DNA from 2 places in the Lentibacillus halophilus genome. Region 2 is predicted to be linked to the other one. Evidence: predicted binding sites of a transcription regulator. Region 2 holds the regulator's gene; the other holds the start of a gene.
What was found. The regulator NrdR, encoded in region 2, represses ribonucleotide reductase genes. The targets are predictions, from matches to a motif close to AACACNATATATNGTGTT.
Positions count from the first base shown of each region.

Region 1: the regulator NrdR is predicted to act here: its motif matches at 12,037-12,054, upstream of ACZ5Q7_RS10675 (vitamin B12-dependent ribonucleotide reductase).

Region 1 is NZ_AP043750.1:2,156,209-2,172,994, forward strand. Features, by position in the region: gene ACZ5Q7_RS10620 (DUF2512 family protein) at 1-92, opposite strand, end outside; gene comGB (competence type IV pilus assembly protein ComGB) at 1,566-2,627, opposite strand; gene comGA (competence type IV pilus ATPase ComGA) at 2,584-3,636, opposite strand; gene ACZ5Q7_RS10635 (shikimate kinase) at 3,701-4,192, shown strand; gene ACZ5Q7_RS10640 (YqzE family protein) at 4,269-4,454, shown strand; gene ACZ5Q7_RS10645 (YqhG family protein) at 4,489-5,268, opposite strand; gene ACZ5Q7_RS10650 (DEAD/DEAH box helicase) at 5,258-6,919, opposite strand; glycine riboswitch at 7,059-7,151, shown strand; gene gcvT (glycine cleavage system aminomethyltransferase GcvT) at 7,396-8,508, shown strand; gene gcvPA (aminomethyl-transferring glycine dehydrogenase subunit GcvPA) at 8,524-9,873, shown strand; gene gcvPB (aminomethyl-transferring glycine dehydrogenase subunit GcvPB) at 9,866-11,317, shown strand; gene ACZ5Q7_RS10670 (rhodanese-like domain-containing protein) at 11,429-11,794, opposite strand; gene ACZ5Q7_RS10675 (vitamin B12-dependent ribonucleotide reductase) at 12,139-14,697, shown strand; gene mntR (transcriptional regulator MntR) at 14,838-15,257, shown strand; gene ACZ5Q7_RS10685 (patatin-like phospholipase family protein) at 15,375-16,265, shown strand; gene ACZ5Q7_RS10690 (SA1362 family protein) at 16,278-16,655, opposite strand.
Region 2 is NZ_AP043750.1:1,929,257-1,946,042, forward strand. Features, by position in the region: gene polA (DNA polymerase I) at 1-1,861, shown strand, start outside; gene mutM (DNA-formamidopyrimidine glycosylase) at 1,874-2,704, shown strand; gene coaE (dephospho-CoA kinase) at 2,716-3,315, shown strand; gene ACZ5Q7_RS09465 (glyceraldehyde-3-phosphate dehydrogenase) at 3,419-4,453, shown strand; gene nrdR (transcriptional regulator NrdR) at 4,714-5,187, shown strand; gene ACZ5Q7_RS09475 (replication initiation and membrane attachment family protein) at 5,228-6,580, shown strand; gene dnaI (primosomal protein DnaI) at 6,592-7,524, shown strand; gene ytxC (sporulation protein YtxC) at 7,644-8,495, shown strand; gene thrS (threonine--tRNA ligase) at 8,867-10,813, shown strand; gene ACZ5Q7_RS09495 (hypothetical protein) at 11,106-12,410, shown strand; gene ACZ5Q7_RS09500 (helix-turn-helix domain-containing protein) at 12,452-13,753, shown strand; gene ACZ5Q7_RS09505 (sodium:solute symporter family protein) at 14,273-15,691, shown strand; gene ACZ5Q7_RS09510 (class II histone deacetylase) at 16,094-16,786, shown strand, end outside.

The DNA of each region.
Region 1 (16,786 bases), 230 kb from region 2:
CATATTGCGCCATAACCAACATTGTCGAATAGATACATTGCTAAAATAAGAATCAGCGGAAGTGCGATGATTTTAATTATAAAGCTTGTCATTTCATTTTTCACCTCCCTTTTCCCTGAGTATTTGTAGAAAGTATAAAACTATACCATGGAAAAATCTTGGTGTTGATTTAAAAATAAAGTCTAACCGTTAAAAAATGCTTCATTTGCTCAGACCCGAAGAATAGGTTCGAATGATGATGTAAGTAGTCGACTCTGCTCTGATCAAGTTGTATTATTGTTACCTTATGACGTAAAAACCTCCACCAATCAGATGGGGATCATCTTTGCTAAACAGTTCCCGAACAATATTTATTTTTATATGGATAGTAAGAATGAATTTTGTTAAGGGACTAGTGTGAAAGGAACTCCCTTAATATAGTAATCATTAAAACGATTATTTCATTAAAGCTGAAGGACAGCTTTATTTCACCTTTAACTGTAGGGTGAATTCTGCTGAATTCTTATCAATCGCTAAGATGTATCCCTTAATACGAAGGGCGCGATTGTGGAATAAAAAAATAAATATATTATAAAAAACTGCTTAATCGATATGAGCGGTTTTTTCGAGTTTTTACATGAACAAGAGATAAAAGCAAAGGGCTCTCAGTCAGCAGGAGCCCTTGTCTAATATAGGAAAACATGTTGAATATAAATAACATAACGCTTGAAATTTGCGAATTATAATTTATCTTGCTTGTTATATTTTTCTTTTCTTATCTTTGGATCATCATTGGAAAACAACCAAATAAAGTCAACATATTGCATTATGGCTGCTCAAATTTGGTCACTAAAAGTTTATAAACACATAAATCTGTGTAGTATTAAAAATTTCCATAAACGCTAAAAACATTAATATGAAGGTGGTTTATAGTGATTAGGAAAAACTAAAATGCTTAAATATGAAAGGGGCAGCATGATGTAATAAATGTTTGAAATTTCATTTAAAATTTGTATGCCACTTTCCACCTCTAATTATTTATGTAATAAATATCGTAACGGAAGCTTTCTCCCGCAGTAAATGGGAATGAATGAGGGTTCACCCCCAAAGCACCCCCGAAATACCCCCAAAATTTTAATAAACCTTAAACATGCATAAAATCAATTTTTACCGAAGTGCGGTTGTATCAAGGTTTTTAAAGTGATTTAAAATCGGATGAAGGCAAGGTACAGAATCCGCACTACTGTACAACTTTGAGAAAATTATAATGATCATAAGTGTGGCGATAAATTGACACCCACATTCGCTCACAAAGGATCGCTATAAATTTATAGAAGAGTATTTTTTATATAATGAGACTTTTGACAAGGTAGAGAACATTGTTGATGTGAAGCATAATGTAATTAAAAATAATCAAACCATTTGTTCTAAGATTAAAATTAAAAAAAGCAATAAGACCGTCTATAATGTATAGTGAGACGGTCGATTTTTAAAGAACATTCTTGTTTTTACGCCATGGGTAATTGCCTATAGATTAATGTGAACCCTTTTTGATTGTTGATCATCAAATTCATCTCTTTCTATGGTTAAATCGTTTTGATTAGCTGAAACATCGGCCACATAAGTGATGCATAAATGGCAACGATCATTCCACCGAGCATGATAAAAAAGACAGGCTGTATATAAGTGATGGTTTTCATGATTTTACGATGTGTTTCTTCTGTTTGTAATTCACTGTAAATGGACAAGTCCTTTTCCAATGCTTTTACGTCTGTATGTCTTTGGAATATGCTAGATAATTGTTTGTCAATGAGTGGCAATTGGGTTAATAAATGGGTCATATAAATACCCCTGGATAATTCGTCCGTGAGCAGAGAGGCATAATGGGCGAGTATAGGTTGTTTTTTCTGCCTGGCCATATTGATAAGGATGTCTTTCATGGAAAGGCCGCTCATTAATAAAGAACTGATGTGGACAGCAAAAAGAAATGATATTTGTGTTTGTTTGTACTGCCGGTAGATAGGGATTCTATTGTAAATGTTAATGCGCTTACTGATGTTGATCCTATTTCTGCTGAAACGCCATACAATCCATGCTATGCCGAGAATGATAAGAATCCCAAGAAGGAAGTAGCCTACCATATCAATGACTGCAACAGTGAGCATAACAGTCGGTGCCGTTTCTGTTGTCCCCTGGAAAAGTTTCAAAAATGAAGGGAGGATGGACTGTTTGATAAAGTATAGCAGGAACATAAAGATGACGAAGAGAATGATTGGGTACCGTGCCGTTTCATAAAATTTTTTTAAGTAAGTCAGTCGTTGTTCATACATAACTGCACATTTTTCTAAATTGGTCTCAAGGTCACCGTTATGACGGACGAAATAAAGGTAGGATGTAATGACTGGGTTGAAATGTATATGGTCTAATGCTTCATCCAATGGTTTGCCGTCTTTGAGAGAGTCAATGATGGCAGAGGCAATGGGTTTCAGTTGATCATCCCATTGCATCATATCAAGTGCTTCAACGATGGTGCAGCCATTTTTAAGCAACCTGGCCAACCGGTGCAAAAAACGCAGCTGTAGTTCTTTGCGCGGTGGTTTATGGTTAGTGTCCGGAAGACGATAGCGTATCTTCTGTAATAAACCCATATGCAAAGGCCTTCTTTCGTAAATGATGGAATGTGTCGAAGTGATCTGTCGCCTGTAGGCTGTCATTATTCAGAGTATGTTCAAGGGTTTGCCCGTCCAACATCTCCATAATAGCAGCACGCTCAGTATGATCCTTCAATTTGATTGGTAGCAACTCCAGCGCCGCAACTGCAATGAGCGACTGTTGCATATCGATGGTGCCGATGCCCATTTCCCATAACCGCTGGATGGTTCCTTCAGCACTGCCGGCATGGAGTGTACTGAGCACAAGATGTCCGGTCAGGGACGCATCAAATGCAAACTGTGCTGTAAAACGATCCCGGATTTCGCCAATCATAATGATATCCGGATCATGGCGCAAAGCCGCTTTTAACCCTGTCTGATAAGTGATGCCTGCTTTCTCATTTACCTGTACCTGCAGAATGTCGTGAATATCTTTTTCAACCGGATCCTCAAGCGTGATGGTTTGGTAGGACTTTTCGGCAAGAATGGTCTGCAGCAGAGTATACAGCGTTGTGGTTTTGCCACTGCCTGTGGGCCCTGTGAACAATATGATTCCATTACGGTTTTTTATCCAGCTTTTCAATTTTTTTAGTTGAAATTGGAAAAGGAAAAGTTTTTCAAGAGAATGGTGCTGATCCTGTGGGAGAATCCGAATGGCAAGGCTTTCTGTGCGGTTAAGCGGCAAGGTTGATAAGCGGAGTGCGCAGCGGTTGCCCTCAAGCTCATGAATAATGGTTCCATCTTGGGGTTTTCGTACTTCACCTATATCCATTCCTGATGTAAACTTGTAGTAGGTAAGCAACACGTCATATTGGCTGATGGGAATAGTTTTGTGATGAATACGGCCACCAAGCACCCGAAAATGGATCGTTGCATGGTCTGCAAAAGGAAAAAAATGCACATCTGAAGCGTTCGAGCTGATGGCTTCATGAAGAAGCTGTTCTGCGATTTTGGAAGCTGTGTCCAATGAATGATTCACCTCCTTACACAAGACTATATTCGACATGGTTTGCTGAACTCCTTCTTTTTTTATAAAATTATTTTAAAATTTCTCAAAGGCAGGGAATCATATGAAGCCTATTTATTTAATCGGATTCATGGGAAGTGGAAAAAGTACCATAGGAGAACGGTTGTGCACCAAATTGGATGTTCCGTTGGTAGATACCGATCAGATGATTGTGGATAAATACGGACCGATAACAACCATATTTCAGGAACATGGGGAACAAATCTTCCGTAAGTATGAAACCGAAATGCTTAAGCGCACCGGGGGAATGGAACAAATTGTTTCAACAGGTGGCGGCATGGTTGAACGAGAGGAAAACGTTGCGTTTATGACGCATCATGGCCTGGTTGTTCATTTGAACGCCTCTATGAATGCTATTGCTTCTCGATTGGGTGAAGACCCCAACAGACCGCTTTGGGGAAAAGACTCCAGCGAAAGGGTTCGTTTATACAATCGTCGCAAGGATCTGTACACAGAAGCGGCGGATGCGACTGTGTTGACTGATAACAAATCCATAGAGGCTATCGCAGAGGAAATAGCTGACCTCCAGGCATAAAATCGAGTACCATCGGTATAAAGTATGTGGCAGCAGTTGATAATAATGATACAAATAAGCGAAAGAGGTGTGGGCATTGTCTTTCAATGAGTATGTTAAGTACATGGTTCAGCGGTTCACCAAGTTGCTGGATACACCGGCAGAAGAAAGACAGTCACGCAAAACAGATCCCTCTGATGAGCCGAATCAGGCCATTTATACAACCCGATGGCTAGGGTTGCTGCCATTTGCGTGGAAAGTATTTTTCAATAAGGCTGATTGACAAGCCCCTGGCGTTAAGGGGCTTGTCTCATTTTTTAGCTTGCGTCTTCCGTCAGATAAAAAAGTCCTCCATTAACCACACTGAAATGAATGCATGGATAATAGCGTCTTTTAATTTCATCCATTTCCTTTCTTATGTCACTCTCCTGATCCTCTCCTTTATAAAAATGTCGCAGGAGACTTATTTCTTCCTCCATGGTTTCCAATGAACGTTCCGCCCAATCATGCTGTTGATTACGAATATAATCCTCGAGTACACGTTCGATACGTTTATATCCGCTCGACAAGGTAATCATCGGCGTCATGGTATAGCAGTAATCGGAGATGGATGCTTGTATCGTTTTGTTGCGCAATTCGTCCATCATATTCGCTTTCATCGTTCCGTTGATCAAGTGGAGCCCTATGGAGACCATTTCATCCATTTTTTGTTTTCCTTCATAACTGATTTTTACATTGGTGACCAACCATGGGAAAAGAGCGGTTTTCTGATTGGTATTTATTCGTTCAAATAGTTTTGTGTAGGTTTCATTGTCGTGTAAATGATTCAAAATCTGATGAAGACGTGGACTGCCAAAATGAATCCATTCATGTTTTCCATCGCGTTTTTCGGGATCTGTTATCAAGGTCAGTTGTTTTGGATCACCGGCATATCCCATTTTCTTGATATAATGCCAATAGAACGGACGATTCATTAACGCCCGATCCATAGCTTCCGTCAATTGAATCGTGAGCATACCTTCGTCATTATGTACAATGCTGCACTGATGGGCCGTGAAATACGATTCAAGAAAATGGTGCAAATCTTTAATGGCCATAGTGTTCCACCTCCTCGTGTATTGCGTCGTCATGTGTCTTTTGAATGATCGATGACAGATTATCCAGTTTTATTTTTGCTTCTCCGGTTGATGCGGATTCCGAAAAAATGGTTTGAATTTTGGATTCAATATCTTCAATATCTAACTCGGCCAGAATGCTGTCCAAATTGCCGATAATTTGTTCAAAAAGATTAATTTTTTCATACAGCAGTGTCATAATGTGCTCTTCCACTGTGCCACGGGTAGCCAAATTATATATGTGCACATCTCTCTCTTGACCATACCGGTGGATTCTTCCAATACGTTGTTCCAGACGCATTGGGTTCCATGGCAGATCATAATTAATTAAATGGTTGCAGAACTGAAGGTTAATGCCTTCTCCACCGGCTTCTGTGGCGATCAGCACTTGGGCATGATTTTCAAACAACTGTCGCATCCAATCTTTTTTACCTTTGTTAAAACCGCCACGGTATGGCACCGACGTGATTCCACTTTCCTTTAAATACCATTGCAAATAAAACTGTGTCGCCCGGTATTCGGTGAATACAATTACTTTTTCGCCACCGGCATTATTAATGAGATCGACCATTTTGGCTGCCTTCACATGGTGTGGAAGCTGTTCAATTTGTTCGGTGATCGGACGGATCCATTTGTCGTTTTCTTCCGTATCCATCATTTTTTGAAGGGATAGGTAACAGGCTTCTCTTGACGAACATAACTCTCGCAGCAACGTGACTTTTGAAAAGGCGGGAAGAGTTTCCACTGTGTTTTCCAATTGTTTGTAAACCCTCTGTTCATCTTCGGTAAAGTTTACCCAGACTGTTTCAATATGTCGCTTGATTTGATTAAATCGGGCGTTCTGTCGTGTGTTTCGAATCATTACTTTTTGGATGAGCTGCTTGAGATACCCGTCCTGACCAATCGTTTTCCGATCCTTGCCATATTGATTTAAAAATGTATCATAATCGCCGAGGTGTCCCGGCTTCAGGATGGATACGAGGTTAAATATTTCGGAAAGACGGTTTTGAACAGGTGTTGCTGTCAGCAGTAGGCAATACGTTTTCTTCAATTTCGTAATGAATTCGTAATTTTTTGTTTTGTTGTTTTTCAGTTTATGTGCCTCGTCCACTAATAAAAAATCATAGTCCTGCTCCAAAATGTGCTCGCGGTGCGGGGACCGTTTTGCCGTATCAATAGATGTAATGATAACGTCATACTGATCCCAAGGGTGGGTTTTCCTGAATGTCACCGCAGGGATGTAAAACTTTTCATTCAGTTCCTTGGCCCATTGGTTGACCAACGATGCCGGTACGATAATAAGGGCTTTTTTGACGAGACCACGAAGCATATATTCTTTTAAAATCAAACCTGCTTCAATCGTTTTCCCCAACCCCACTTCATCAGCCAAAATAGCACGTCCGTTCATCTCTTCCATCACTTGTTTGGCACAGGAAAGTTGATGATCCATAAATTCCATTTGCGGGAGATATTCCAGTGCTTTTAACCCATCAAATGATGGCGACATGGTTGTCAGAGCTGCCTCATAATTCATTTGGAACAGATTCCATGGGGCGAAAGGACCTTCTTGTCTCAGGGTCGTTTCCAATCCATCCACAAAATGAGGATCATATGATATATCCATCTGATTCATGTTATACTTCCTTTTTCAAAAAGTTGTGATCATCCCTATTTTTGTGAAGGGACCTATGGTATAATGCATTTAATTACATACTTGAGACGTATATTATCTAATACATAGTGTAACCAAAAAAATGCATATCATGATGCGAATGAATACAAGGGGAGAGCTTACTGTGTACAGTAACGCCGAAGGAGCAAACATATTACGTGAATCTCTCAGGCAAAAAGACTCTTGTAGGACGCGACTCTGGAGAGTGTCCGCCAATAGTATGGTGGACCACCCACGAAGCAAGCATTTTTGTTTTGACAAAAATGTACAACTTTCTGGTTGAAGGACAGAGATTTCCCCGGTGACGGGAGAAATCTCTGTTTTTTATGTAAAAACATAAATGTCTGCCGGGGAAAAGCCCATCAAGTGGGGTTTATTCATTTGATTTGTTGGAATAGTTTGTCTTTTATTTAACATGTTTATAAGGAGTGAAAGACATGAGCGCGTTAAAACAAACACCGCTTTTTCCAGAGTATGCCAAACTAGGTGGCAAAACCGTTGATTTCGGCGGATGGGAACTGCCTGTTCAATTCAGCGGCATCAAACAGGAACACCATACGACGAGAACGCAGGCCGGACTGTTTGATGTGTCGCATATGGGAGAGATTCTGATTGAAGGTCCGGACAGTGAGGCGTTTTTGCAATATGTTGTGACCAATGACATCTCCCGATTGACTCCAAACCGCGCCCAGTACACGTTTATGTGTTATGAGGATGGCGGCACAACAGATGACTTTCTCATTTACATGCTTGATGATGATCAATACCTGCTTGTTGTCAATGCGGCCAATACCCAAAAAGACTTTGAATGGCTGACCGGTCAAAAAGACAAGAGCCAGAACGTATCGATTGAAAACGTCTCAGCCGATTATGCCCAGCTTGCCCTGCAGGGACCATTGGCTGAAACCATCCTCCAAAAGCTGACGGAAACGGATTTGAGTCACATTAAATTTTTCCGCTTTGACAATCCGGTATATTTTTCGGCTATTGATGCCGAAGCCATTGTCTCGCGTACCGGCTATACGGGAGAAGATGGTTTTGAAATATATCTTGATGCAGCTAAAGCTCGTGATTTATGGAACATGATTCTTGAAGCGGGCAACGAATACGGCATAGTGCCAGCAGGCCTCGGGGCAAGGGACACGTTGCGATTTGAGGTGAATCTGCCATTATACGGCCAGGAACTTTCGGAAACAATTACACCGGTGGAAGCAGGCATGTCCTTTGCCGTTAAAGTCAATAAAGAAGCAGATTTTATCGGAAAAGACACGTTGAAAAAGCAAATAGAACAGGGGCCGGCAAGAGGATTAGTCGGAATTGAGATGATCGATAAGGGCATCCCCCGAACAGGGTATACCGTGCTGGATGGGGACAGAACAATTGGCTTTGTAACGACAGGAACTCAGTCGCCGACTTTGAAAAAAAATATCGGACTGATTCTCGTGGAAAGCACTTACACTCAACTTGGAACAGAAGTGTTTGTGCAAGTGCGCAATCGAAAATGCAAAGCTGTTGTTGTTAAAACACCGTTCTATCAACGGGATGAATAAAAGGGAGGTTTCCAAATGGAATTTCGCTATTTGCCTATGACCGAAACAGATAAGCAGGAAATGCTCGATGTTATCGGGGTCGATTCAACAGATGCACTATTTGCTGATATTCCCGAGAAAGTAAGGTTTTCCGGTGATTTAAATCTGAAAAAGCCGGCCAATGAACATTCGTTAAAAAAAGAACTCGCCGGAATGGCTGCCAAAAATGCCAATTTAAGCGAATACAGCTGTTTCCTTGGAGCCGGGGTATATGATCATGGCATCCCATCCGTTGTGGATCATGTTATTTCACGATCAGAATTTTATACAGCATATACACCATACCAGCCAGAAATGTCTCAAGGTGAACTTCAAGCCATATTTGAATTTCAGACCATGATATGCGAGCTTACCGGCATGGATGTGGCCAACTCCTCTGTATATGATGGAGGGACAGCGTTGGCTGAGGCAGTCACCTTGAGTGCCGGACAGACCAAACGAAAAAAAATCGTTGTATCAAAAACCGTTCATCCGGAGTCAAGAGACGTCATTCACACGTACGCAAAAGGGCACAATCTGAATGTTGTCGAAATTGATTATACTGGCGGACAAACGAATATCGAGCAATTGGAAAATGAAGTGGATGACCATACAGCCGGGGTTGTCGTTCAATATCCCAACTTTTTCGGTCAAATGGAACCTATGCAGGACATCAATGCCATCATTCGCCAGCAGCAAAAGACGATGTTTATCACTTCCAGTAACCCACTTGCACTGGGATACCTAACACCTCCGGGGGACTTTGGTGCGGACATTGCTGTCGGTGATACACAAGTGTTCGGAATCCCAGCGCAGTTTGGCGGACCGCATTGCGGTTATTTTGCAACAACCGATAAATTAAAACGTAAAATCCCCGGGCGTTTGGTTGGTCAAACGACGGATGAAGAGGGGGAACGTGGTTTTGTCCTCACATTGCAAGCAAGAGAACAGCACATCCGGCGTGATAAGGCAACATCCAATATTTGTTCCAACCAGGCACTGAACGCCCTTGCCAGTTCGGTCGCAATGACATCAATCGGAAAACATGGTCTTGGACACATGGCTGTTTTGAATATGCAAAAGGCTCGCTATTTAAAACGAAAATTGGAGGATATAGGACTATCAGCTGCTTTTGACGGACCATTCTTTAATGAATTGGTTGTCAAATTGCCGGAAAATGTCACCAATGTTAATGAAAAACTTTTTCAACATGGTATCATCGGTGGCTATGATCTGGAGAAGGCCTACCCGGAACTTCAGAATCATATGTTGATTGCGGTCACAGAAATCCGTACAAAAGCGGAGATAGACACGTTTGTAAATGAATTGGGGGATATTCATGGCTAATAAAGACTTTCCTTTGATTTTTGAACGCGGCCAGGAAGGAAGAACCAGTTATAGTTTACCAATGCTTGACGTACCGGAAACAGATTTGGACAGCGAATTTCAGGATGTCTATATCCGGACAGAAGCACCCGATTTGCCTGAAGTGAGTGAACTGGAGATTATGCGTCATTACACCGCGCTCTCGAATCGAAATTACGGGGTTGATTCCGGTTTTTACCCGCTTGGCTCCTGCACTATGAAATACAATCCGAAAATAAATGAGGACGTGGCAGGACTTAATGGCTTTAGTCAACTACATCCATACCAGGATCCGAAAACCGTTCAGGGAGCCATGGAAATGATGTATGATTTGCAAACGTCTCTGGCAGAGTTAACGGGCATGGATGCTGTTTCTCTACAACCGTCAGCAGGTGCACAGGGTGAATGGACCGGACTGATGATGATCAGGGCTTTCCATGAAGCTAATGGCGACTATAATCGGACAAAAGTGATTGTTCCGGATTCTGCTCATGGAACCAATCCTGCCTCCGTTGCGGTTGCCGGGTTTGATGTGGCAACTGTCCAAACAAATGAACACGGATTGGTTGATCTGGATGATTTAAAACGTGTGGTTGATGAAAAGACAGCCGCATTCATGCTTACCAATCCAAACACGCTTGGCTTGTTTGAAACAGATATTGTGGAAATGGCTGAGATTGTTCATGGTGCAGGAGGACGGTTGTATTATGACGGGGCTAATTTGAATGCCATTATGGGTTATACACGGCCGAAAGATATGGGTTTTGATGTTGTGCATTTAAATTTGCACAAAACATTCACCGGACCTCATGGCGGCGGAGGGCCGGGATCAGGCCCTGTCGGCGTGACAAGCGAACTTGCACCGTACCTGCCAAAACCACTGCTTGTCGAACAAAATGGTGAATACTTCTTTGATTATGACCGTCCGTCGTCCATAGGCCGAATTAAACCATACTATGGAAATTTTGGAATAAACCTACGGGCTTATACCTATATTCGTACCATGGGAGCTGAGGGTCTTAAAAAGGTTAGTGAGTATGCCGTTTTGAACGCAAACTACCTCATGCGTATGCTGGAAAACGAATATGCCATGCCATATCCGCAGCATTGTAAGCATGAATTTGTAATGTCGGGAAAAAATCAGAAAAAATTGGGGGTCCGGACATTGGATATAGCCAAACGCTTGCTGGATTATGGCTATCATCCACCGACGATTTATTTCCCGCTTAATGTGGAAGAGGCGATGATGACTGAACCGACGGAGACCGAATCAAAAGACATGCTGGATAGTTTCATTGATGCCATGTATACTATTTCTGAAGAGGCGAAAAATAGCCCTGAATCGGTTCAGGAAGCACCGTTCCATACATCTGTTAAACGATTGGACGAAACGACAGCAGCGCGTAAACCAATATTGCGTTATTAACCTAATACATGCGGTCTGCATCGCTTAGATCAAACAAAAAAGGACGGGATCTTGTCCCCCGTCCTTTTTTGTTTGTTTAAAACCAAACTGACTGGTTCTGCGTTTATTCGATCATTTCACTTTCCCGGTCCATTTTTTAAAACCGCCTTTTAGCTGGCTTAAATCCTGATATCCTTTTTTGTGAAGTAGCTGAGCAGCTCTGGCCGACCTTGTTCCGCTTTGACAGTAAAGATAGACCGGCTTATCTTTGCGGAGCTCTACAAGCCGCTGTTTCATCTGTGTCAACGGAATATTTCGGGCGCCGAGTATATGCCCTTTTTTAAACTCATTTGGTTCACGCACGTCGATAAGTTGCGCTTTACGGTAACCTTGTCGGAATTGATCTTCAGTCAAGGTTTTTAAAAAATTTCGTTGCCTGAAAAAGCGGAACATGATAAAAGCTAAAAGTGCAACAGCTATTATAATCAAATACTCCATAATCGATCCTCCGTCATTACCATACTTTCAAGTCCATTATAGGCTTTATTCGGTAGTTTTTCAAAGTCTTTTTTGCGTAAGGTCAGGTGCAAAAAAAAGACGAAAGATCATGAAAATGGTTTTCTTGTCGAAATAAGCTTGCTTACCCTTTTATCATCTTGATATACTTATTCTTTCATACCTTTGGCATACCTATTATCATCGTTCTTTTTTATCAATATATTGTATATATTTTTTGTTTAAACACTACATATTGTTTTTTGAGATTGGAGTATGATATGTTGAATGTAATAGCATGATAAAGCACTCATGACGAACAACCATATAAAGGAGTGATTTCATTTATGTCGACTGCTGCTGATTTTCAGCAAACCATCGATGTGCCATCACTAAATAATGATATAGAGCTATTTCCGCAAGTATATCCGGTTACCAACGATATGACCTTGACTCACGAAGGTGTTTCCAGACTCGTTATGCTGGATCGGTATGCATTTAAAGATACGGGTAAGCGGACACTGAAAGCTGGGGATTTTGTTGTTCTCACCGTTAAAGCGGATCCTAAGTTTCCGGCGCGCGGTCTGGGCTTTGTTCAATCCATCGATTGGGACAATTATAAAGCTGATATTCATGTGACCCCGGAATTTCATTCGGCTCTTGACGATGACGAAGAAGCATCCACAGGTGTTGTGCGGCGCTTTTTTGATGTGATTGATAAACCATTGGAGATTTATTATGAACAGATTGCCAAACGAAATGCAAAAGGATTGGCAGAAGTGGAAACATCGAAAAACAAACAGGACGAGTGGTTTGAAGCATTTAACCAGCAATTGAAATCCATGAATTTCATCCCTGCCGGACGCGTTCTTTATGGTGCCGGTGCGGATACGGATGTCACGTATTTCAATTGTTATGTCATGCCATATATAAAAGACTCCCGTGAAGGCATTTCGGACCATCGCAAGCAAGTCATGGAGATTATGTCCCGGGGAGGGGGTGTCGGTACGAATGGTTCCACCCTCAGACCCCGAAACACACTGGCCAGAGGGGTGAATGGCAAGTCATCCGGATCGGTATCCTGGCTCGATGATATCGCTAAATTAACACATCTCGTGGAGCAGGGCGGATCAAGACGTGGAGCCCAAATGATTATGCTTGTTGATTCTCATCCGGATATTATTGAATTTATTATTTCCAAGATGCAAAACCCGAGAATTTTGCGGTATCTTATTGAAAATACAGACGATGAGCATATTAAGAAATTGGCTCAAGAAAAGCTTAAATTTACACCGCTGACTGAAACAGAAGCCGATTTGTATCAGGGTATCGTCAATTATCGGTCCATGCCTGGGCAGGGTGGTTTCACCCAAGCGGCCATTCGTGAAGCGGAAGAGAAACTGTTGACCGGTGGAACGTATACGGTTCATAATCCTGAATTCCTCACTGGCGCCAATATTTCGGTTTGCATTACAAAAGATTTTATGGATGCCGTGGAAAATGATGAGGACCATGAACTTCGTTTTCCGGATGTTGAAAATTATACGGCCGAGGAAATGCGTGATTATAACGAACATTGGCATGACGTCGGTGATGTCCGAAAGTGGGAAGCAATGGGTTATGGTGTTCGTGTTTATCGCCGTATAAAGGCTAAGGAACTCTGGAATCTGATTAATATTTGTGCAACCTATTCAGCTGAACCGGGTATTTTCTTTATTGATAATGCCAATGAACTGACTAACGCTCAAGCCTATGGTGATCAAGTGGTAGCCACCAACCCATGTGGTGAACAACCGCTTGCACCTTATTCGGTCTGTAATCTGGCTGCGGTCAATCTGGCTGAAATGGCGGATAAACAAACGAAAACAGTGGATTTTGACAAGTTGAAACAAACAGTAAGGACTGGTGTGCGGCTTCAGGACAACGTTATTGATGCAACGCCATATTTTCTTAGAGAAAATAAAAAGCAAGCGCTTGGTGAACGGCGTGTCGGACTTGGTGTGATGGGTCTCCATGATCTCTTGATTTATTGTGAAACAAAATATGGTTCAGCGGAAGGCAACGCCCTTGCTGAAAGTATTTTTGAGGCCATTGCAACAACCGCCTATCGGGAGTCCATTGAACTGGCAAAAGAAAAAGGCAGCTTTCCGTTTCTTGTCGGTGAAACAGATAAAGAAACCGACGAATTGCGTGAAGCATTTGTCAATACAGGATACATGCAAAAAATGCCGGAGGATATTAAAGAAGCCATCCGCACCCATGGAATCCGCAATTCTCATTTGCTTACTGTTGCACCAACCGGAAGCACTGGAACTATGGCGGGTGTAAGCACCGGACTGGAACCATATTTCTCCTTTTCGTATTATAGAAGCGGCCGTTTAGGGAAATTTATCGAGGTAAAAGCGGATATTGTACAAGAGTACTTTGATGAACATCCTGAACGGGAATCGGATGAACTGCCGGAATGGTTTGTATCCGCCATGGATTTGACGCCTGAAGAACATGCGGATGCCCAATGTGTCATTCAACGTTGGGTGGATAGTTCCATTTCCAAAACGGTCAACGCGCCGAAAGGGTATACGGTTGATCAAGTGGAAAACGTATACCAGCGATTATATAACGGTGGTGCAAAAGGCGGAACGGTCTATGTTGATGGCAGCCGTGATACACAAGTACTCACATTGAAAGCTGAGGAAAAAACGACAACGGAACAAACCGAACTTTTTGACGATGAAAAGCCAAAAGTGGTTCTTATGGATACGATCCAGGAATTGGATAAAACGAATGTCACTATTGGATCCGACGTTGGTGATACGTGTCCGGTGTGCCGGAGTGGCACCATTGAAGAAATAGGCGGTTGCAACAGTTGTACGAGCTGTGGCGCTCAGTTGAAATGTGGTTTATAACGTTATAGAAAAAAGGATCGGTATAACAGCCGATCCTTTTTTCTGCATAAAAGCTTGTCTAATATGCGCCGATCATGTATGCTTTATACAGAAACAATGTTGCATAAAATAAAAAATATTCCCATGAAATGAGTGATTTAATGCCTACGCCGAGCATGGAGGATTATGTCGAACAAATTCATAATTTAATGCAATCAAAAGGATATGCCCGCGTATCCGATATAGCTGAAGCATTGGAGGTTCATCCGTCATCCGTAACGAAAATGGTGCAAAAACTAGATAAAGACGGCTATCTCAACTACGAAAAATACCGGGGCTTCATTTTAACAGCCAAAGGACAAAAATTGGGCAAACGTTTGGTTTATCGACATGAATTGCTTGAGGAATTTCTTGAGATAATCGGGGTCGACAGTGATAAAATCTATGATGATGTAGAAGGAATTGAACATCATCTTAGCTGGAACTCGATCGATCGCATTGGTGATCTCATTCAATATTTTAAAGCGGACAGTATACGAGTGGATCATCTGAGAGAAACCAATGAGGAAAGTGAAGCATAGCTATACCATCGACTAATCTGTCATGGCACCATCCATTTCCCGCACATTTTCCCATATATAAACATAGGAATAGATGAAGAGCATAAATGTTCCAAAAGAGTGGCGGGAGATGACAATATGAAAATTGATGGTGTGTTCTCCGGTGGCGGTGTCAAAGCATACGCCCTTGTCGGTGCTATAAGGCAAGTGTCCGAACATAATCACACCTTTGAACGAGTGGCTGGATCATCGGCAGGGGCCCTGATGGCTTCTCTGCTGGCATCCGGATTCAGCATTGATGAGATTGAGCAAATCGTTGAGGAACTGGATTTGCAGGAATTACTGGACCCACCGGCTTGGACTCTTTTCATTCCGTTTTCCAAATGGTTAAACCTTTATTTCCGGCTTGGTCTGTATAAAGGCAAAAAACTGGAACAATGGATTGACCATTTGCTGGCTCAAAAAGGTGTGTATACGTTCCGTGATATCAAGCCAGGTTATCTGAAAGTTGTTGTAAGTGATATTTCACTAGGGAAATTAGTAGTTATTCCGGATGATCTGCAACGTATATATGGTATGGATCCGAACCGATTTCCGATTGCTAAAGCTATTCGGATGAGTGCAGGTTTTCCATATTTTTTTATGCCGGAAAAACTTCAAGGTGATAAAAAACGAAAAAGTTTGATGGTTGATGGGGGATTGTTGAGTAATTTTCCATTATGGATATTCGAAAATGGAAGAGAACGGAAGGAACGACCGGTGTTAGGGATGAAACTGAGCGGTTATCCCGATGGATGTGAACCTCATAATATCGGGAACGGACTGGATATGTTTCATGCCTTGTTCAGCACGATGCTTGAGGCTCATGATGCTCGGTATGTTTCCAAATCGGATCAGCATCAGATTATTTTTATTCCTGTTGACCATATTCATGCAACCGAGTTTGCTTTGCCGGATGAAACCAAGAAACAATTGATAGAGACAGGAACAGAAGAAGCTCGTCTGTTTCTGAAACGGTGGCCAAATTAAAACCGGTCCAGTTTAAAAGCTGGCCCGGTTTTTTCGTTTCGACTTATTGCCATCGATGACTCTCAAGTGAGATGCGCGTTTATTCGTTTTTTTCTTTGTTGTGGGGGATTGCTGCTTGGATGTTGTATCATTTGGCTTGGGTTGTTTCTGGCTGTATTTTGATTTGGATTGTTTCACGGCCTGTTTATATTTTTTGGCGTCACTGGAAGAAGCACTGCTCTTCCGGAAAAAGATAAAGTAAACAAACGCAAAAACGACAACCGCAAGTCCAATCATGGTGAGTATACTCATCAGAAAGGAAGCAGTATTGGTGAACAGCTGTGTGATGATGCCAATAATGGCAAGACCAATAATCGCATAAACCACCAAAGAAAATTTACCGCGTATCACGTGAATTCCCCCTTTCATTAAAGCACTGCTTATTCATTGTATACCACGATTCAGCAATAAATATCAGCTGCGCCAGAAATATTATCAACAATATTTCCAATTCATTCGTCTGCTACCATTGTTGCCTGTCT
Region 2 (16,786 bases):
TAGTGGCTATGCGCAGGCGGATGTCCGAGCCATCTTTAAGGACTTGGGATTCCAGTCGCTTTTGAGCCGGATAAATAGTGAGCAGGCGGTTGAAGAAGACGACGAACAAACAGAACTCCGCGCTATTTCTTACGTGATTGCTGATGATGTTACTGAAGACATGCTTGGCGATAAATCGGCGCTGGTACTGGAGATGCTTGAAGACAATTACCATTATGCTGAGATAGAAGGCATCGGGATTGTGAATGCGACAAATGCTTTTTTTATTCCTACACAAACTGCTTTGAATTCCCATTTGTTTCAGACATGGGTCGAGGACAGCAGCAAACAGAAAATTGTTTTTGATGCTAAAAAAACGTTGGTTGCTTTACTAAACCGAGGCATTCACATCCAGGGAATTGTCTTTGATATGTTGCTGACGTCTTACTTGCTTAATCCCGCTGATAACAATCATGATATTCCAACCATTGCCCGTCGGTTGGGGGAAACCGATGTATTATTTGACGAAGAAGTGTACGGGAAAGGCGCCAAAATGAACGTACCTGAACAGGCTGAATTAAGCGACCATATCGTTCGTAAAGCGAGCCTTCTTTTCCGGTTAAAAGAGGATATGGAAACGCAGCTGAAAGACAATGAACAATATGAATTATTAAAGACACTGGAGTTGCCCCTTGCTCTTATTTTGGGTGAAATGGAATATACCGGAGTGTTAGTCGACACCGAACGCCTGCGGGAAATGGACAACAGTCTGAAGGAGCGTTTGCAGGATCTTGAAGAAGACATTCATCATTTGGCTGGTGAAGAATTCAATCTCAATTCACCAAAACAGCTCGGTCCGATTTTGTTTGAAAAGTTAGGGTTACCAGTCATTAAAAAGACGAAGACCGGCTACTCGACCGCCGCTGACGTTCTGGAGCAGCTGCAGCATGAGCATGACATTATTCCGAAACTCTTGCTGTACAGACAGCTCAGTAAGCTGCAGTCTACCTATCTGACTGGATTGCTACGGGTGGTGGATGCGAACACTCAAAAAATCCATACCCGTTTCAATCAGGCACTGACTCAGACCGGTCGGTTAAGCTCGATTGATCCCAATTTGCAAAACATTCCCATCCGGCTGGAGGAAGGACGCAAAATACGTCAGGCGTTTATTCCTTCCCAAACGGACTGGATCATGTTTGCAGCAGACTATTCGCAAATCGAACTGCGTGTTCTAGCGCATATAGCAAACGACAGTAAATTGGTAGAGGCATTCAGGAATAACTTGGATATCCACACCAGGACGGCCATGGACGTGTTTCACGTTGATAAAGATAATGTAACAGACAATATGCGTCGTCAGGCTAAGGCAGTCAACTTCGGGATTGTATATGGCATTAGTGATTTCGGTTTATCCCAAAGTCTTGGGATTACACGCAAAGAAGCGAAGCAGTTCATTGATCGTTATTTTGAAAGTTATCCGGATGTTAAACGATATATGGATGATATTGTTCAACAAGCCAAACATCAAGGATATGTGACGACGTTGATGAAACGAAGACGTTATTTGCCGGATATCACAAGCAGGAATTTCAACCGGCGTTCTTTTGCCGAGCGGACGGCTATGAATACCCCTGTCCAAGGAAGTGCTGCCGATATTATTAAAAGAGCCATGATCGATTTGAATCACACATTAAAAGATGAAAACATGCACGCACGTATGCTTTTGCAAGTGCACGACGAATTAATTCTTGAAGCACCGAAAGAAGAAATTGACTCTCTGAAGACAATGGTACCAGCTGTCATGGAATCCACCGTAGATTTGGATGTACCATTGGAAGTTGAATACGAATATGGCGACAGTTGGTTTGATGCCAAATAAGGGGAAGATAACATGCCGGAACTGCCCGAAGTTGAAACCATCAAAGAAACATTAAAACAGCTTTGTATTCATAAAACGATTGCTGACGTAACTGTTCATTGGTCTAATATCGTTAAGTGTCCGGATGATACCGATCAGTTTAAGTATCAGCTCATTGGGCAGACCATCCGGGATATCACCCGGAAAGGTAAATTTCTTCTATTTCAGCTGGACGATGTGGTGCTAGTCTCCCATTTGCGGATGGAAGGCAAATTCGGTGTTCACCCTGCACATAAACCGGTTCCCAAGCATACCCATGTCATTTTTGCGTTTAACAATGGGGAGGAGCTGCGTTATAACGACGTGCGCAAATTTGGAACGATGCATCTATTTGCTAAAGGGGATGAATGGGGCCATAAGCCGCTGAACCAATTGGGGCCGGATCCGTTCGATGCAACATTCACACCGGAATATCTGTATCAGCGGCTGAAAAAAACGGAAAGAGTTGTAAAAACGGTATTGTTGGATCAAACGGTTGTTGCCGGTCTCGGCAATATTTATGTTGATGAAACATTGTTTAAAGCCAATATCCACCCGTTGCATAAAGCGAACAAACTAAAGAAAAAGGAATCAAAAGCCATCTGGGAAGCGTCTATAGCAACATTGCGGGAGGCTGTTGATCAAGGTGGAACGACTATTCGCTCCTATGTTAATTCACAGGGGGATATAGGAATGTTTCAACAGCGTTTGTTTGTATATGGCCGGGATGGTGACCCTTGCAAAATGTGCGGCAGGGCAATCGTCAAAATGAAAATCGGTGACCGCGGGACACACGTTTGTGTTTCCTGCCAAAAAATGAAATGAGGGGCTTACAAATGACGTTGACAGTCGGACTTACCGGTAGTATTGCCAGTGGCAAGAGCACTGTTTCGTTAATGTTTGACGATTTCGGTATTCCAGTTATTGATGCAGATAAATTATCCAGAGATGTTGTGATGCCTGGAGAAAAAGCGTATGATCAGATTGTGGAAACATTCGGGGAGAGAATTCTCCGGAAAGACCAAACCATTAACCGCGACGAATTAGGCGCGATTGTTTTTGCTGATGAAGAAAAACGCCAACAGTTAAATCGTATGGTGCATCCCGCTGTACGAGAAAAAATGCTTGAAAAAAGAGATGTTGAAATCGCATCGGGGGCAACATGTGTTGTTTTGGATATCCCATTGTTGTTTGAAAGCAAATTGACTCATTATGTGGATAAGACCGTTGTTGTCTATGTTGATGAGCACGTACAATTAAACCGTCTTATGGAACGTGACGGTTATTCTGAAAAAGAGGCGTATCAGCGAATACATTCCCAAATGCCGGTCAGCGAAAAAGCAGCGTTGGCCGATGCTGTTATTGATAATAACAAAACGAAACAAGCATCCTTCGAGCAGATGGAAGCATTGCTTCAATCATGGGAAATCATATAATCCATGTAAATGAATTCGAAAAAAGTTGTCACATTCACCCTTAATTATGTTATACTATTTAATATAAAGCACTGATAAGTATAACATAATAGGAGGATCGTACATGAATAAGACCCGGATTGCAATTAATGGTTTTGGCCGCATCGGACGAATGGTTTTCCGTCAAGCGGTAACGGATGATAAATTAGAGGTTGTGGCAATAAATGCAAACTACCCTCCTGAAACGTTAGCACATCTTATTAAATATGACAGCGTTCATGGTATTTTTGGCAGGGAAGTGAAAGCGCTTGACGACAGCCTTGAGATAGACGGAAAAGACATCGCTATCGTCCATTCGCGTGAACCTGAAAAACTCCCATGGAACGATTATAATATTGATATTGTGATCGAAGCGACGGGCAAATTTAAAACAAAAGAAGACGCAGGCCGTCACATTCAAGCAGGTGCACAAAAAGTTGTTATTACTGCGCCTGGGAAAGACATTGATAAAACCATTGTTATGGGTGTTAATGATGATATGTATGACCCTGAAACCGATGATGTTATTTCCAACGCATCGTGTACAACGAACTGTCTTGCTCCAGTTGTCAAGGTTCTGGATGAAAACTTAACCATTATCAATGGGCTTATGACGACGGTTCATTCATTCACGAACGATCAAAAGAATCTGGATAACCCTCACAAGGACTTGCGCCGTGCCCGTGGTTGCACACAATCAATTATACCGACATCCACTGGTGCAGCGAAAGCACTTGGAGACGTCATGCCGCATTTAAATGGGAAAATCCACGGCTCAGCACTGCGGGTTCCAACACCAAACGTATCACTTGTTGATTTGGTTATGGATGTGGAAGAATCCGTCTCAGAAGAAATGGTTAATGATTTGTTCCGGAACGCCTCGAAGAATGGAATGAATGGCATTATCCAATACAGCGATGAACCACTCGTTTCCATTGATTACACGACGACGGAGTATTCTGCCATCATTGATGGTTTGTCAACCATGATTATGGATGACCGTAAAATAAAAATATTGGCTTGGTATGATAATGAATGGGGTTATTCCAGACGGGTGACGGACCTTGCCAGACATGTCGGAAGCCACATTTGTCATGATCAAATGGAAGTTAGCCGCTGATAATGGACTTCATAGTAGATTGACTGCTTTTATGAAAGAGCGTGTCAATCTTTTTTATTGGATCAATAATCAGTGTGAAATAAAAAACGACGTTTCACTTTATTTACTTCAACCATGATCATCATGTTATAATATAGTAATATAATAGAGAATCAAAACAATTGATCATAATATATATTTGAATGGTGTTATACGAAACGAATGTGACTGCTTATGAAGGTTCGTAGCAGTCTGCTCAACGATGATAGGAGTCAAACAACATGCGATGCTCAAACTGCCAGAACAAAAATACAAAAGTGTTGGATTCAAGGCCAATTGAAGAAGGACAGTCCATTCGACGGCGTAGGGAATGTGAACGGTGCGGATATCGGTTTACCACGTTTGAGCGTATTGAAGAGGTACCGCTTATTATTGTGAAAAAGGATGGCACCAGACAGGAATACAGCCGTGAAAAAGTGATACGTGGGCTTATTAAAGCATGCGAAAAACGACCGGTTCCGCTTGAATCCATTGAAGAAATAGCCCTGGAAGTTGAAAAAGAACTGCGCGACGAAGGCATTTCAGAAGTGGAAAGCAATGAAGTGGGTGAAATGGTTATGACGCAGCTCTCAACCATTGATGAAGTGGCATATGTTCGCTTTGCTTCCGTTTACAGACAATTTAAGGATATCTCTGTTTTTTTGGACGAATTAAAAGATCTTATCAAAACGGACAGAGAACAAAATAATCAATAACAACAGGGAATACGGTTAATATAGGGAAAGGGTTTGTGCCATGTATGATATTGGAAAAATAGTACCCATTGATGGGTATCGGGTGATACTCGAGAAAGAATTGCCGGCCGATTTTTCAAATGCACTGACCCATTTATACCAGCCGCTTATCGGCATCAGGGCAATGGCATTATATATGACGCTGTTAAATGACATCGAAATGCATCTGGATTCAACAGTGCAGACGCATCATACATTGATGAATTATATGAATATGCCGCTGGATGACCTTTACCGGGCAAGATTAAAACTAGAAGGAATTGGTTTATTAAAAACATTCCAGGAACAGATGGACGACTATAACACGTATACGTATGAGCTACACCCACCGTTTGCTCCGTCCCGATTTTTTGCAGATGATATGCTTGCGCAACTCTTGTATCATCACATCGGACAAGCCAAATTTGACAAGTTGAAAGATCATTATGTCAAACGTCCGTATAATAATAAGGGTGTTAATATGACAGCTTCGTTTCACGATGTTTTTCAAACCATTACTCCGGACAGTAAGACGCAGGGATCGGAACCGGACGCGTTAAATGAAGAGTCATCTGATTGGGTTGGAGAACCGGACTTTTCATGGATGGAACAAATGCTGCAACAACGTATGATTCCGAAAGATCAAGTGTTGACCCAGTCGAACCGGCAATTGATTGCACAAATGATGAGTGTGTATGATTTACCGGACTATGAGGTGGAAAAAGCTGTGCTATGGGCGCTGACTGAAGACAACAAACTTAATCGCAGCGAATTCAAAGACGCATGCCATGATTTGTTCAAAAATCATCAGGGAACTGTCAGGCTGACGGAAAAACAACCGGACACCACCTCCGCTGAAACGGTACAACAATTTGAAACAAAAGAGGATCAGTTAATTGCGGAATTGGAACGGATAACGCCGAAACAGCTTCTTGAGGATTTATCTAATGGGGGTCAGGCCTCTAGTCAAGATCTGAAAGTGATCCGGGAGGTGATGACAACTCAAGGATTGCCGTCTCCGGTCATGAATGTATTAATCCATTATGTATTGCTTCAATCCAACATGAAATTGTCCAAAGCCTATATGGAAACGATCGCCAGCCACTGGTCACGTGCGAATTTGCAGACAGCAAAAGAAGCCATGCGCTTTGCAAAACATGAAAAAATGCAACATCAGGAACGTAAGAACAGAAAAAAATCCGGGCGGAAATCAACATCCAATGATGTGGTCCCCGACTGGTTCACCGAAAGGAAAAAGAAACAGCAAGATACCGGATCGGAAACTGTCCAGCAGCATACCACTTCTGACGACGAGTGGCATGAAACAGAGCAGCTGTTGAAAAAGTTTTCCGGAAAAAGGAATAGTCAATCATAAGGATGATTCACATGAAGCCAGTACAATCCGAACTAAAAAAATGGATGCAGCAAAATAAAAACTTTAAGGAAAATTATCAGCGTGTGCGGGAGGAAGTGCTCAATAACCCGGAGATACAGACATTTTTGTCACAAAACTCCCAGCTCACACAGCAGGCAGTGGATAAACATCTTATTAAGCTTCATGAATATAAGACACAGTCCAAGCAGTGTGACAAATGTGCTTCATTTGGGCAGTGTGTGAACATGCTGCAAGGGTATTCCCCGGTTCTTCAAGCGGAAAACGGTGACATCAATCTAGTATATGAAAAATGTCATAATAGGATCGATATGGAAAAACAGTGGGAACAGCAACGCTTAATTCAAAGTCTGTACATGCCAAAAGAAATATTGAACGCGACGATAAGTGATATTGACCATGATGCGGAGCGCGGAGAAGGTATTCGTCAGTTGCTTCTATTTCTTAATAAAATCAGCGATGAATTGCCGGCAAAGGGCATTTATTTTCACGGCGCATTCGGGGTTGGTAAAACATATATGATGGGGGCACTAGCTAACGCGTTGAAAGAGTATAACTTATCATCCATGCTCATTTATATGCCTGAATTGGTACGGGAAATGAAAAGCTCTATTAAAGATGACTCAATCAATGAAAAAATCAGCTACTTTAAAGAGGCTGATGTGCTCATGCTTGATGATATCGGAGCTGAAACTCAGTCACCCTGGTTCCGGGATGAAATACTAGGCTCGATTCTGCAATACCGAATGATGGAAAATAAACCCGTGTTTTTTACCTCCAACTACAGTTTGAGTCAGCTTGAACAACAAATGGAAACGACGAACCGCGGCGGCAATGAAACGGTGAAAGCGGGACGGATTATCGAACGGATTAAGCAGGTTAGTATGGACGTCAAACTTGCCGGTAAAAACCGACGTGATCAATAACACGCCTTTACAACCCCTCCTTGATCATTTGGACAATACTCGTTACTAGTTTTCATGGATTATACATGATTCTGTAGTGATGTCCATATAATGTAACAGTTTGGTCTTGGATGAGGGTGATGTATTTGCTTGAAGTGTATTTTGAATCGGATAAAGAAGCCATCCGTTTTTGTGAGTATCTTTTTCAAATCAACAAAAAGATTGAACTTCACTGGAAAAACAATAGGGAATGGGGGAATCATTTACAGCTGGATTATCAAGTTCCCGGCAGTGATCTGATGGAAACAATCGCCGAGGCAATGGTCGGTGTGTTTGTATCGCACCGGCTGACGGCTATGCTCAACGGCATCATCAAAGATTATTATTATTATACAGATATGGATGAAACCGAACGTATCATGGATTTGTCCTACCGTATTGTCACGGGAGATATTGACGATGATCAGATCATAAGAAATAACAAGGATCCATGTCGACTGCTTTATGCGCTTTTTTTTGCCAACATTAAAAACTCCGGAGCGGTTCACTTTGATTCCATTGTCAACTTTCAATCAAAAATGTTTAAAGATCAGTTGGCTGATTATGTGGGACTTGCCATAGATGAATTTAAACGTGAAGAAGATCACCAAGCGTTTATTGACATGCTGCGTCACCATATCGGAAAATGCCATTCAATGTACCATGAAGTCCACGTTCTCCAGGGTGAGCCATTTTCATTTTACAAGCCGGAAGGAAAACGGTTTTCAACGATGGAATTACGGACTATCATGCAAAAGAAGCCGCTTTATATGGTCGGTCTTGATGAAAATGAATGGAATCTGGCGCCACTCATTGCCATGTGTCCCGATACGATCAATATCTACGGAGACAGCCCGTCGGATGCCAAAACAATGTCCATTATTAATATCTTTCAGGAGCGGGTCAAATTTCAACCAATGAGCCGTTTTCCATTTCCATATTCATTAACGTAAACATAATATAGAACTTGATTTAAGCCGGAATGGACGCTATAATATAATCAATAATGATGTTACCCCCAATAAAAAGTGACGATAAGGACACGATCATTTGCCTCCGGCAGCAAAGAGAAGGAGGTCATTGGCTGGAAGCTTCCACTGACCGGATAAATGATCACCCCCTTTGAACTCTGTTGTGGAACCTATGCAGTAAACAGCAGCGTGTGATCTGCGTTAATGATCAATGAGCCGTAATATTTATTGCGGAAAATAGGGTGGAACCACGTGACGTGAGCGCTCGTCCCTTTGCTTCAATGATGCAGAGGGACGGGTGCTTTTTTACGTGTGATGCATGATACTCATGAGAAATGGAAGGAGTATGAACGATGGAACAAGTAATGATTACGTTTCCGGACGGAACGACAAAACCGTTTCCGGCAGGGACAACAGGAGAGGATATCGCCGCTTCTATTTCACCGGGATTGAAAAAACAAGCCCTTGCCATTAAATTGGACGATACGTTAATGGATCTCCGGCGGGAATTGCCCCATGGTGGCACAATTGCGATTGTTACCTATGGGGATAGAGAAGGAGTGGACATCTTGCGCCACTCTACTGCACATCTGTTGGCACAGGCTGTCACTAGACTGTACGGCAATGTTAACTTCGGTGTCGGACCGGTGATTGAAGAAGGTTTTTACTACGATATGGATATGGACCATTCTGTGACGCCGGAAGACTTGCCTAAGATTGAAAAAGAAATGAAAAAGATTATCGACGAAAGCTTGGAAATAGAACGTGTGGAAGTTACACGCAACGAGGCTAAGGAAATGTTTCGGAAGATTGGCGATGAATTAAAAATAGAGCTTATTGACGATATTCCGGAAGATGAACAGGTAACCATTTATCAACAGGGAGAGTTTTTTGACCTGTGTCGCGGTGTTCATGTTCCATCCACAAGCAAAATAAAAGCATTCAAGCTGTTGAGTGTATCCGGGGCTTATTGGCGTGGGGACAGCAATAACAAACAGCTGCAGCGCATTTATGGCACCGCCTTTGAAAAGAAGGGGCAACTTGACGAGCATCTGCGTATTCTAGAAGAACGAAAAGAACGCGATCACCGCAAGCTTGGCAAGGAACTAGAAATATTTGACGTTTCTCAAAAAGTCGGACAAGGCCTGCCGCTGTGGCTGCCAAAAGGAGCGACCATTCGTCGCACGATTGAACGATACATTGTTGATCTGGAAGAACGCTTGGGCTATGATCATGTGTATACTCCGGTACTTGGCAGTGTCGACCTTTACAAAACAAGCGGTCATTGGGATCATTACCAGGACGATATGTTCCCGGCAATGGAAATGGATAACGAAGATTTGGTGTTGCGACCGATGAACTGCCCGCATCACATGATGGTTTACAAAAATCAACTTTGGAGTTATCGTAATCTTCCACTGCGAATTGCCGAACTTGGCACCATGCACCGCTATGAAATGTCCGGCGCACTGGCCGGGCTGCAGCGGGTTCGTGCTATGACTCTGAATGACGCACATATCTTTGCCCGTCCCGATCAACTGAAGGATGAATTTGTTCGGGTAGTAGAGCTTATGCAAAAAGTATACAATGATTTTGGAATTAATGATTACTATTTCCGCCTATCCTATCGCGATCCAGAAGATAAAGAGAAATATATTGACAACGATGACATGTGGGATAAAGCACAAGCCATGCTTAAGGAAACGATGGAAGAAATGAATGTTGACTATATCGAAGCAGTAGGAGAGGCCGCTTTTTATGGACCGAAACTTGATGTGCAAGTAAAAACAGCGCTGGGCAAAGATGAAACCCTGTCCACCGTTCAACTGGATTACCAGTTGCCGGAACGGTTTGACTTGACTTATATCGGGGAAGACGGCAACCAACATCGCCCCGTTGTCATTCATCGCGGTGTTGTATCCACCATGGAACGTTTTGTGGCATTTTTGATTGAGGAATACAAGGGAGCATTCCCGACATGGCTGGCACCTGTTCAGGTAAAAGTCATTCCGGTCGCCCCTCAGGCTCATTTGGATTATGCGTCAAAAGTTGCTGATCAATTGCGATACCAAGGTGTTCGCGTTGCAGTTGATGAACGTGATGAGAAGATTGGTTATAAGATCAGAGAAGCGCAGACGCAAAAAGTTCCATTTTCATTAGTGATAGGGGATAATGAAATCGATAATGACGCCGTAAACGTGCGTCGATATGGAGAGAACGATTCGAAGACATTACCATATGAGGACTTTGAACGATTGATTAAAAAAGAGATTGATCAAAAGGCACTTTACAAACAATAATAGACTGTTTCTTATTGTAGTGAAATGGGCGGTTTCTAAGATCTTCTGTTACGTAAACGTGCAGTTATTCTTGAAAAAACAGGCATTCAGATTTAATATATAATGACATAATTTTGTATGCCTGTCCCTGCCTATTTTCACACCTTGATTTAAGCACATGCCGAACTCAAAACATTACGACATCACGGCTTTCCGGTTATTGTGCGATTAAGACGTATCACCTGTATGAAAATACGTATGTAACGCATATAAAGGCAATTATAAAATACTAGCCGGAAAGGAAAGTGAACCTATGGCGAAAGTCAAAGCTGGCATAGTTGGCCCGGAAGATACCGCGAATGTCATCATGAATATATTGAAAGAATTTGAAGAAAGCATCGAACCGTCATTATTCACGTACACAACGGCGGAAGAAACCGTAGAGATTGTGGAAAAGAATCAATACATGGTTGATATGTGGTTGTTTTCAGGATTAACCCCTTATTCCCATGCAAAAAAAAGTAGCGTCCAACAACCTTTTTTCTACCTCGAATTAAATGGCACAAGCTTGACGAGTGTACTGGCTAAAATGCACTATCATGATCATCACGACATTAGCCGTGTAAGCATTGATATGATAAGACAGCGTGATGTTTATGAGGCGTATGATGACTTGCACCTTTCTGTTAATGATATATTTTTTCACGAATACCCAGGATATACAAATTTGGATGAAGTTTTAAACTTTCATCAACAATTATATAATGAAAACAAAGTAAATGTTTGTATGACTTGTTTACGTTATGTTTATGAAGAACTAAAAAAACAGAATATACCGGTCTATCGGGTGACACCGACAAAATCAAATATACGCTCGACGATAGAAACGTCTCTTCAACGGTGGGAAACCATGCAATTTAAACATTCGCAAATTGCGGTCATGCTTGTAAGAACGGGAAATATGGATAGTGGCCAAGACAAACATATTATATCTTATGATTCTCATCGTTTAAATTTGCAGCTTCAATCGGCCATTGTTGATTACGCAGAAGCGATTACCGGCTCGTTTGTCTCATTGGGAATTGGAGAATTTATCGTTTTTTCAACGAGAGGGTCAATCGAACAACACGTGTCCGAAGATTATACGCTTTTGGAGCGACTCGCTTTGATAACCGATCATCCTTCCCATATAGGAATAGGCTACGGAGATACAGCATTAACGGCTGAAGCCAATGCTCGTTTAGCAGTCTATCATGCACAAAACTATGATGAATTCTGTGCTTTTCTGGTTGATCATAATGGAACGATAGAAGGGCCTTTGCAAGAGAGGGAAAGTATTACGTATGGGTATCGTACCGATGATCAGGAAATGAACGAAAAGTTGGAAAATGCTGGTGTTAGTATCATGACATATAAAAAAATGTTATCCGTGCAAAGAAACAGTGGTAACCACAGTTTAACAGCTTTGATTGTATCGGAATGGTTAAAAATGACCGAACGTAATGCCCGGCGTATTTTGAATAGTTTAGTGAACCATGATCTGGCAGAAATTATTGGGAAAGAAACAGCGCAGGCAGGACGTCCAAGACAAATATATCGGATTCGTATCGACACTTAAATGTGTTGCATGAAAGGTACGCTAATCCAGGGGGAACAGTTATGAAAGTACGGGCTGGTATAGTGGGAGCTGATAACTCGGTGAAACGAGTCAGTCATCTGTCTGAATCAGAAGATGGGTTAATCATCATTCCACTTCCTTATCAACATAGTCAAGAGACAGTTGATATAATAAGACGATATGAACATACGGTTGACATTTGGGTGTTTACAGGGATTGTTCCTTATTTGCATGCTGTAAATCATGGCACAAGCCGTCTTTCCTTTTATTTAAAACTTGATTATTCGAGTCTTAAGCAGACGATGCTTGAAATGAGTTATCACCATAAAATGCCTCTGGAAAACGTTAGCTTTGATACCATCACTAAGGACTCGGTAACAAGTGTATATGAAGAATTAAACCTTCCAACCAATCAAATTTTTATCAAAGAATTATCCCACGACGTGAGAGGAATCAATGACATCATTCGTTTTCACGAAAATCTGTATAACAATGATGATGTGAACAGTTGTGTTACAAGTATCAAATCCGTTTATGATTCATTAACAGAAAAAAAGATTCCTGTCTTTAGAATCACACCATCCAAACAAACAATTAAGGAAACATTAACGTCTGCTTCGTTACACTTTCAAACACAGCAATTTAAAAAGTCACAAATCGCTATTATGTACATAAGCTTAGCAGACGATCGGGAGTATTGGTCTTCTCAAATTGATGTTGATAGTTACGACGCTTATCGGTTAAACCTGAGGATAAAAAAAGAAATACTGAATTATTCCGAATCGGTATCCGGAATTTATTATGCTGTGAACATGAATCAATTTATCATCTTTTCAACTAGGGAAAGTTTTCAAAACCCTGGAAAAATGGGGCGTCCTCTTCTTCAAACTATTACTGACATAACACATGCCATGGTCTTTATTGGCATCGGGTACGGCGATACAGCAAGTCATGCTAATCATAAAGCGGCGTTAGCCCTGCAATACGCAGAAGATCATCAGGCATCGTGTATTTTTTTGGGAGATGAAACAAATACGGTGGAAGGCCCCTTGGAAAAAAATCAATCCATTTCTTTCAGTTTTCACACCGATGACCCAAAGGTGATGGAAAAATTGAAGAAAAGTGGTGTGTCCGTGTCTTCTTATAATAAAATCATTTCTGTTCAGAAACAAAGCAAAGAACAAAGTGTAACGGCGTCTCAGCTTGCCACGTGGTTAAACATGACGCAACGCAATGCCAGACGGATATTAAATGGTCTTTTAAATGAAGGTCTTGCTGAGATAGCGGGAGAAGAAGTGCCGACTTCCAAAGGACGACCCAGAAAAATATATAGAATCCTGTGAGAGACATGCCAGTCTATAAATCAATGAATATATAAGTTTAAAATAATCAAAATATTATTGACAGTCTTAATGAGGGAATGTATACTTTTTTTAAGAACATTTAAGGATAATGTCTTTAATGAATTTGGGCCTTTAAAAAGGAGGGAGACTGGGGAACAGATATTTTAAAAACATTGTTATGTATGCGTTTACATTTGTGTTGGATACTAAAAACCGATTTTGGAACGAATTCAGCTAACAGACGAATATTAGTAAAAGAGATTGAAAGTGAGGTGTTGTTGAACGATGAGACCTTTAAAAGCGCTGATGATTATCCTTATCTTGGATATACTGATGTTGGTGGTTCCATTTCTTGCAGGATCCAGTATAACTGTGTTTCATTTACCTCTTAATGTATTTGTGCTATGGGTTTTATATTTAAGTGTTATCCCTACTGTATGGATTTTAATCCATAAAGTTAAAACTTAAAAAAGATAGTCTCGTTGATTAAAAAAGTATTTTTATGCAGGGGGATCACAGATGAATTCAATTATAGTCATTGTTATTCTTTATTTAGCAGCCATGATTTTCATTGGTTTTCTTTACAGAAACAAAGCATCAAAAGATGGGGAAAATTTTTTGGTTGCAGATAGAAGTATGGGACCACGACTTGGAGGTGGCGCACTAGCGTCTACGTATGCCAGTACGTCGAGCTTTCTTGGAACGTTGGGAGCCATGTACGCTTTCGGAGTAGCATTTGGTTTATGGCAAAATGCAGGTGTTATCATAGGGTTTGCATTGGCCACTATATTTATTGCTCCTAAATTTAGAAGTTATGGTGCCCTTAGTTTTTCGCAATTTTTTGAGATGCGCTATAATAAGAAAGTTCGTTTTGTAAGTGCGATTGTCACGATTGTCGCCATGTTTGTTTATATACTAGCGCAATTACAGGGCGGAGCATATGCGGTACAATATGTATTAGGAATCGATTATTGGATAGGAGTTCTTGTCATCGGTGCTGTTTTCATTACGTATGTGGTCATGGGAGGCAGCCACTCATCCATCATGGCGAGTTTTATACAGTTTATAATGATGGCGGTGTCAATGATTACCGTAGCTATCGTTGTGTTGAATGCAGAACCTTGGGGCAGCTCCACGGCACAAGCTCTTCAGAATAAGCCATTAGTATTTGATTTAAAAGGTGAAGAAGGGCTGTTATATGCAATCAGTTGTTTTATCATGATGACGTTGGGAGCCATGAGTGCTCCGTATGTCTATCTCATGTACATGTTTTCAAAATCTAACAAATCAGCACAAACGACTTCTGCATTAGCTACAACATACTTGAGTATATTTTATTTTGTCCTTTTGATTGTTGGGGTTTATATAATAGCTAATTTTCCGAATTTGGATAACCCGGATATGGGGTATTTCCATACACTTGACTTGCTTCCAACAATTGTAGCTGGAATTTTTGTAGCTGCTGTTTTAGCGGCTGCTATGTCCTCAACCGATGCGATGCTGCTCAATGCTACCTCGGCTATTACGAATGATATTTACAGTATTATTGCAGGGAAACATTTGTCTAGTGATGTTGTTGTTTTTGTCAATCGAATTGTCGCGGTGATCATTGGTGTTATTGCTGTTTTAGTAACGTTGAATCCACCTGATTTGATTTTGCTCGTAATGGCCTTGGCGCAATCCTTGATGATCGGAGCATTTTTGGTTCCGCTCGTCCTTGGTTTATGGTGGGAAAAAGCCACATCCCAGGGTGCGCTTGCAGGCATGATTGGCGGTTTTGCGGTGACGGTTATCGCACAGATTGTTCCTATGCCCACTCCTTTTATCGGAGGCCCTTTGGGAGCGATCACGTCACTGATTCTTATGGTAATTATCAGTATGAGAGATTCGCAAAATAAGGTCGGGTATGACAGCCAGACGATTAATCAATCGCAATAATATCGTTATGTTTCAAGTAATAATAATTCTTTTCTTACCTTATTTTTGAATCAGTGTTTCGATTAAATATGCATTAAAATGATGGTTTATTGGGGAGATTTCCTTTCTATGAATACAGTTGACGCATAATAGTCATAGAACAAGGATCTCCTTTTTTAGTTACGCTCCAACTATTGATTTGGTGTAAATAACTTTACACATTTGACGCTATCTTTCAAATTAAAAAAATAGTAGAAATAATATTGAAAGTTACACTTCTCCGCTGTATAATGCTGATAACAGAATAAATAAGGATATTTTCCGTTAATGGGCATATAGAAAGGAGATAACAACCTACGTCGTTGATTAATGTCATGAAGAATCGTAATATGTGAAGAGGAAGAAGTATATGGAGGTGGAAGGTTGAAAACGGGTTATATTTTTGACGAAAGCTATTTTTGGCATGATACAGGAAGCGGCACACTTTATTTAGCGTCAGGCGGATATTTGGAAAAGGATGAGTTTATTGAAGCTCCATCGACAAAACGCAGAGTGAATAATTTATTGGAAAGATCCAGATTTATGGATGAATTGGTGAACCTACGTCCGCGTTCTGCAACCAGAAGCGACATAGAATCCTGTCACACAGGTGCATACATCGATAAAGTGCATCATTTAAGCGATACAACAGGTGGCGATGCAGGGGATCACGCCATTGTAGGCAAAGGTTCGTATGAAATTGCATTGCTTTCCGCAGGAGGTGCGATGACGGCAGTTGATGCGGTAATGGAAGGACGTACGGAAAATGTGTATGCGCTTACCAGGCCGCCTGGTCATCATGCAGAAGCCGACTTCGGTATGGGTTTTTGTATTTTTAACAATGTAGCTATCGCTGCAAAGTATGCCAGAAAACACTATGGGTTAAATAGAGTATTGGTTTTAGATTGGGATGTGCATCACGGAAATGGTATTGAAAAAGCATTTTATAACGATCCGAGCACATTATATGTCTCCATACACCAGCATTTAAGTTTCCCAGAAGGCTCCGGTTATGCAGAAAATATTGGCGAAGAAGAAGGAGAAGGGTACAACGTTAACATACCTTTACCGCCAGGA